DNA from 2 places in the Rhodococcus sp. 05-340-2 genome. Region 2 is predicted to be linked to the other one. Evidence: predicted binding sites of a transcription regulator. Region 2 holds the regulator's gene; the other holds the start of a gene.
What was found. The regulator HspR, encoded in region 2, represses chaperone genes until heat shock. The targets are predictions, from matches to a motif close to ANNTGAGTNNNNNNNACTCANNT.

Region 1 (3,416 bases), on a different contig from region 2:
TCCATTTGTTCGGTGACTCATTGTCAGGCTCCGTGGCTAATGGGGAAGTCGTGAGCGTTGTCGGCAGCATGAAATGCGACTGAAAACTCGTTGGCAAGTAGGGAAAAGAAGTCTCCAGGTCTATTCGTGTCATGGATGACAAAGCTTTGCCCACTAGTGCCGGTCGTGTGGGCAGTATAAAAACTGGCTACACAGCTGTTGTCTACTATGAAGAATGAGCACGGTGGTGTCGAGTTGGTGAGTCGAACATCAGCCCAAGCTCCTTGCGTAGAAATTTCCATGTACTTTGCAATGCACTCAATGATGTCTTCTGACAGGTCGTTCCTGCTTGCGTACGCAGGCTCGGATGATCGTGCTTTTACTGCACCGCTTGTCGGGTGGACAAGGAGAATTTGGACCTCGACCCCCCGTGAGACTGCATTTTGTATCGCGAAGACGTTGGACTCGTCGAAGAAAGAATGTTTATTTGAGTAGCCATAAAACCAAACTCGCTCGCCTGCGTTGTCGATAGTTTCAGGCATCTGAATCACGTCCTTGGATCTCAGGATTGCCAGAACATCGAAGGCGTGTGGTTCCGCTTCGGCCATCTTAATGAGGCCGTCGAGATTGCTCGTGACAAGAAGTGAAGTGTTTGCGATCTTGACTGAGGTGTCCAAGCTTCTATTAGATTCAGAGTAACTTGACCGCTTGTTTCCCCAGTCGATAATCTGCAGATCGATAGTCGATCTTTCCCTAGAGAGTATTAAGCTGCGTTCAGCGTTCACTGCATCGCCGTTGGTTAATTTTTCGATTTCGGATAGTAGTGCAGCGCTCATCCTCTGTCGGGCGTTGCGAATTATATCGCCGATTTCTTGTTCATTATGCTGTGACTGGTTTGTGGCACAGTAGATGGTAAACCATGGGGTTCCGCTTCTGCTGAAGTAGACATCCGGTCCGGTGGGGTTCATTCCGAGTTCGAGCAGTAGATTGACTAGCTCACTATGGTGCCAAGGTGAATTGCGTGACTCGGCTGTAGGTAGTTCCTCCATATCTTGAATGAAAATTTGAGTGCCGTTTGGAGCTGATGAATTGAGTGTTGAAATTAGTTGTGCCATCTCGCGAATGTCAAGCTCATGAAGTATGTTACGCAATAGGATGAAATGCGTTGCCTCGGCGTCGACGAAGACGCTGCGTTTAGAGACAAGATCAGCAAATGTAACTTTCCTGGAGTGGTTATGGATCAGTGGAGGCAAAGCGAGCTTAAGCAGTGGTTCTTCGAGGTCTATTGGTATGTAAATTGGAGTCTCTTGACGCCAGGACACACCCATCATTGCCTTTGCGACCACGCCCATTCCGCACCCGATGTCGACGATGGCGTCGTTCGCGGTTAGGGCGGGGAGATTAGATAAATACTCGCATAATGACGAGAATTGTGGGTCGCCATTAACCGCGTCGGGTGTCTGCATCGGCGCAGGGGCTGCGTATCCAGCGACGTACCTCTCAAGCTTCGAGTTGTTGGAGCTCATAGAGGTCCTTCCTGTTGGCTGCTAGAAGTGTACCGGGAATCATCCAGGGCGGGACCTCTCGTCGAACACCATGCAGGCGGACGTCTGAGGTGCTGTCCCAAAGCATCTCGCTACCCAAAGGGGGGACTGCTTACGGAGGCTAGATGCAAGTACGGACTGATGTCAGTTGCGGCTCCCAATTGTTAATCTTCCCGCTTGCCAAGTCCGGCTTCTGAAGCTGTCGCCGCCACGCCCAGTACCGCGTTTCTGGGTTAAGGAGTCGATACCTCAGTCGATCGGGTTTTGGGGAAGGTGACGCAGCCCTTGGCGCAGTGCTTTGCGCCGTCAGTGTCGGATTCGGTACGGCCTTTCCTCCTAGCTCGCGCGGGCGTGAAAGCCGGTTCTTGCTTGGTCACTTCCTCAAACTTGCTGATCCGAGACCTTGAAGATTGGACGACGGTCCGGCAGCGCAGGGTTTCGAGTCATGCACGTCTTGCGTGCAACTGGCTGGGGAATCTCGCACAAAAAGTCAAGGTTGAGCGGAACAGACTCAACTTGTCTATGGTTGTACCCAGCGACAGTCTCGAATCCCACTCTCGGAAGAAGGTGACCGGTGGACAGTTTCACTCCCACCACGAAGTCGCAGGCGGCGCTCTCTGCTGCCCTGCAGGCCGCATCTGCGGCCGGTAACCCGGACATTCGTCCGGCACATTTGTTGGTGGCGTTGCTCGATCAGACCGACGGCATCGCCACACCACTGCTGAAGGCCGTCGGCGTCGACCCTGCAACGGTGCGTCGAGAAGCGCAGAACCTCGTCGACCGCCTGCCCTCGGCATCCGGTTCGACCACCACTCCGCAACTCGGCCGTGAAACCCTCGCCGCGATCACCGCCGCACAGCATCTGGCCACCGAACTCGACGACGAGTACGTCTCCACCGAACACATCATGGTGGGCCTGGCGACCGGCAGCGACGACGTCGGCAAGCTGTTGTCCGGTCACGGAGCCGGACCCAACGAGCTGCGCGACGCCTTCCAAGCCGTTCGCGGGAGTGCTCGGGTCACCAGCGCAGATCCCGAGAACACCTACCAGGCGCTGGAGAAGTACAGCACCGATCTGACCGCGCTGGCCCGAGAAGGCAAGCTCGATCCCGTCATCGGCCGCGACACCGAGATCAGGCGCGTCGTGCAGGTTCTCTCACGGCGCACCAAGAACAACCCGGTGCTCATCGGCGAACCCGGTGTCGGCAAGACGGCCATCGTCGAAGGACTCGCGCAACGCGTCATCGCCGGTGACGTACCGGAGAGCCTGCGCGGCAAGACCGTCGTCTCCCTCGACCTCGGTTCGATGGTCGCGGGCGCGAAGTTCCGCGGTGAGTTCGAGGAGCGGCTCAAAGCCGTGCTCGACGACATCAAGAACTCCGCAGGCCAGGTCATCACGTTCATCGACGAGCTGCACACCATCGTCGGAGCAGGTGCGACCGGTGAATCGGCGATGGACGCGGGCAACATGATCAAACCGATGCTCGCCCGCGGCGAACTGCGCCTCGTCGGTGCGACGACCCTCGAGGAGTACCGCAAGTACATCGAGAAGGATGCCGCCCTCGAACGACGCTTCCAGCAGGTCTACGTCGGTGAGCCGTCGGTAGAGGACACCGTCGGCATCCTGCGCGGACTCAAGGAGCGCTACGAAGTGCACCACGGCGTCCGGATCACGGACTCCGCCCTGGTCGCCGCGGCCACGCTCAGTGATCGGTACATCACCGCCCGGTTCCTGCCGGACAAGGCCATCGACCTGGTCGACGAGGCCGCGTCCCGGCTGCGCATGGAGATCGACTCACGCCCGGTCGAGATCGACGAGGTCGAACGTGCCGTCCGTCGCCTCGAAATCGAGGAGATGGCCCTGGCGAAGGAGACCGACGACGCGTCGAAGGC
Region 2 (3,416 bases):
GGTTGTCGACGAGCCCGCCGACGACACGGACAAGAAGTGACGTCGGAGAACACCGAGCAAGAACCGGTCACTTTCGTGGACAAGCGAAAGATCGATCCCGAGACCGGTGAAGTACGGGAAGGTGACGCAGTTCCGGAGCCCCTGGTGGGCACCGGGGCTGCGCCCCAGCCCGACTCGGTGGACGAAGGGACCGTCGACGGTGACGTCGTGGAAGACCCGCGTGACACTCAGGTCGCAGAGCTCACCGCAGATCTGCAGCGCGTCTCGGCGGAGTACGCCAACTACCGGCGTCGCACCGACCGTGAGAAGCAGACCGGAGCGGAGAACGCCAAGGCGTCCGTCGTTTCGCAGCTTCTTCCGGTTCTCGACGACCTCGAGCGAGCTCGCCAGCACGGTGATCTCGAAACCGGACCGCTCAAGGCAGTGGCAGACAAGTTGGCAGGGGTGTTCTCGAACATCGGCCTGACCACTTTCGGGGCCGAGGGCGACGCCTTCGACCCGGCCATCCACGAGGCCGTCTCCCACGAGGGCGACGGCAGCAGCCCGGTCGTCGGAACGCTGATGCGCAAGGGCTACAAGCTCGGCGAGCGCGTCCTGCGTACCGCGATGGTCGGCGTGGTGGACGATGCAGCACAAGAATCGGATGCACCCGCGTCCGACGAGCAGTAAACAGAAATAGCGCGAGAGGAGGAAACGCCCGGTGAGCCAGCGGGAGTGGATCGAGAAGGACTTCTACAAGGAGCTGGGCGTTTCCTCCAGCGCGACTGCAGAAGAGATCAAGAAGGCGTACCGAAAGTTGGCCAGGGACAACCATCCCGACGCCAATCCCGGCAACGCCTCGGCCGAGAACAAGTTCAAGGCGGTCAGTGAGGCGCATGCCGTCCTCGCCGACCCGGCCAAGCGCAAGGAATACGACGAAGCACGACGGCTGTTCGCCTCGGGCGGGTTCGGTAACCGCGGCGGCGGTGGATTCTCGCCCGGCGCAGGCGGATTCGGCGGCGGCCAGACCTTCGATGTCGGCGACATCTTCGGTCAAGGCGGCGGCGACGGCGGAATCGGCGACCTGTTCGGTGGCCTGTTCAATCGCGGCGGCGCGCAGCAGCGCCCGCAGAACAATCGGCCCCGACGCGGCAGCGATGTCGAAACCGAGACCTCACTGCAGTTCCGTGAAGCGGCACAGGGCGTTACGGTCCCCTTGCGGTTGACCAGCCCGTCCTCGTGCACCACTTGCCACGGCAGCGGCGCGAAGCCCGGAACCAGCCCGCGGGTGTGCCCCAAATGCAACGGCCAGGGTGTCGTCAACAGAAACCAAGGCGCGTTCGGCTTCAGTGAGCCATGCGACGACTGCCGCGGTACCGGATCCATCATCGACGACCCGTGCGCCGACTGCCGCGGTACCGGAGTGCAGAACCGGACCCGCACCATCACCGTGCGCGTCCCGGCCGGTATCAGTGACGGACAGAAGGTCCGGCTCGCCGGTCAGGGCGAAGCCGGCCTCCGCGGAGCGCCGTCGGGCGATCTGTTCGTCACGGTTCGGGTCAAGCCCGACAAGGTGTTCGGCCGAACCGGCGACGACCTGACGGTGACCGTTCCGGTGAGCTACGGAGAACTGGTGCTCGGTACGACACTGTCGGTGCCCACCCTCGAGGGTCGCGTCGGAGTGAAGGTGCCACCGGGCACCGTCGACGGCCGAGTGCTGCGGGTGCGTGGACGCGGTATCCCGAAGAAGTCCGGTACCGGAGACCTGATGGTGACCGTCAAAGTTGCCGTCCCGCAGAAACTCGACGATGCTGCTACCGACGCTCTGAAGACCTATCTGGAAGCCGAGAAGGCCAGCGGATTCGACCCGCGGGCCGGGTGGGCACTGTGATGTCGGTCCCTCCCGAGGGTGGACCCGCGAAAGCCGGTGGCGGGCAAGCTGATCCCGACGCCCAGATCTTCGTGATCTCCGTCGCGGCTCAATTGGCGGGCATGCATGCGCAGACGCTGCGTACCTACGATCGACTCGGACTCGTCACCCCGCATCGCACCACCGGCGGCGGTCGACGCTACTCCCCGCGTGACGTCGCACTGCTCCGCGAAGTGCAGCGACTCTCGCAGGACGAGGGCGTCAACCTGGCCGGTATCAAGCGCATCATCGAGCTGACCAACCAGGTCGAGGCTCTGCAGTCGCGAATCAGCGAACTGGCTCAGGAGTTGGCGGCCGTGCACGCCAGCTATCGCCGCGACCTGGTGCCGATCCAACGCAACGCTCTGGTGGTCTGGAAGCCGAAGCACCAGCGCTGAATTCGAGGGTTCGCCCTTCACCGTTCGCCCTTCACTGTTTTGCAAACGCGCGCGCATTCGTCAGGTGCGCGCGGATTCGCCGGCGATCGGTCGCTATTCCGCGCGCATTCGGCAAACGCGCGCGCATTTGCGGCCTCGACCGGGGGCGTCGGCGGTGGCGAACCTGGCGTCGACTGGGCATCTGAAGTCGGGTCGGTCCGCGGGTGTTGAGCCCGGGTCTCTGCTGCACACGTCCTCGCAAACGCGCGCGCGTTCGTCAGGTGCGCGCGGATTCGCCGGCGATCGGTCACTATTCCGCGTGCGTTCGGCAAACGCGCGCGCATTTGCGGCGTCGACCGGGGCGGGGGCGCACCTCGCGCGCCTCGAGCGGGGCAGCGGTGCCGAACCTCACGCGCGTTTGCGAGACACCCCGCTTCGACCCCTATCCTGGTCGGCATGCAGGCGTGGAGTTCGACGGTCGTTCAGTATCACCGCCTTCGGAACGACCTCGCGGTCATCAGACTCGAAGGCGACGCTGTGCCGTTCGCGGCAGGCCAGTCGGTGTCGGTGACAGTGCCCCAGAGCGCTGCGCTGACACGGCGATACTCACCCGCGCTGCCGCCGTCGCGAGACGGAAAGTTGGAATTCCACGTTCGAGCCGTGCCGGCCGGGTGGGTGAGCGGCTCGATCGTCAACGAGACGCGGCCCGGTCACGTGTGGCAGATCAGCGATCCGCAGGGCGGTCTGCATGTCGACGATTCGGGGCGCGACGTCGTCATGATCGCGGGTGGCACCGGCCTCGCTCCGTTGCGCGCGATTCTGCTGGACCTCACTCGCCGCCAACATCCACCGAACGTGACGCTGTTCGTCGGCGGCAAGTCGCCTCGCGATCTGTACGCCGGGGACATGCTGTGGTTGATGGCGTCGGAGCTGCCGTGGTTGACCGTCGTTCCCGTCGTCGACCAACTGCACGAGCCGTGGGCGTCGGATCGATGGAACGATCGCATTCATGCCGAGATCGGTTCCAGCACAGCGTTCTTCGAGCCCGAGCATTGCTGGGAGGGCAGTGTGGCAGACGTCGTCGCCACGCAGGGGCCGTTCCCGGATCGCCAGATCCTGGTCTGCGGCTCGCCGGGAATGGAAGCGGCGAC

Region 1: clpB (ATP-dependent chaperone ClpB) is a predicted target of HspR. The motif match lies at 2,018-2,040, and genes of this name have one in related genera.

What each region holds. Positions count from the first base shown of each region.
Region 1 covers NZ_NOYU01000006.1:258,347-261,762, forward strand. The annotation lists gene CH271_RS28340 (hypothetical protein) at 24-1,505, opposite strand; gene clpB (ATP-dependent chaperone ClpB) at 2,098-3,416, shown strand, end outside.
Region 2 covers NZ_NOYU01000010.1:89,881-93,296, forward strand. The annotation lists gene dnaK (molecular chaperone DnaK) at 1-40, shown strand, start outside; gene grpE (nucleotide exchange factor GrpE) at 37-669, shown strand; gene dnaJ (molecular chaperone DnaJ) at 701-1,870, shown strand; gene CH271_RS04725 (heat shock protein transcriptional repressor HspR) at 1,870-2,286, shown strand; gene CH271_RS04730 (FAD-binding oxidoreductase) at 2,722-3,416, shown strand, end outside.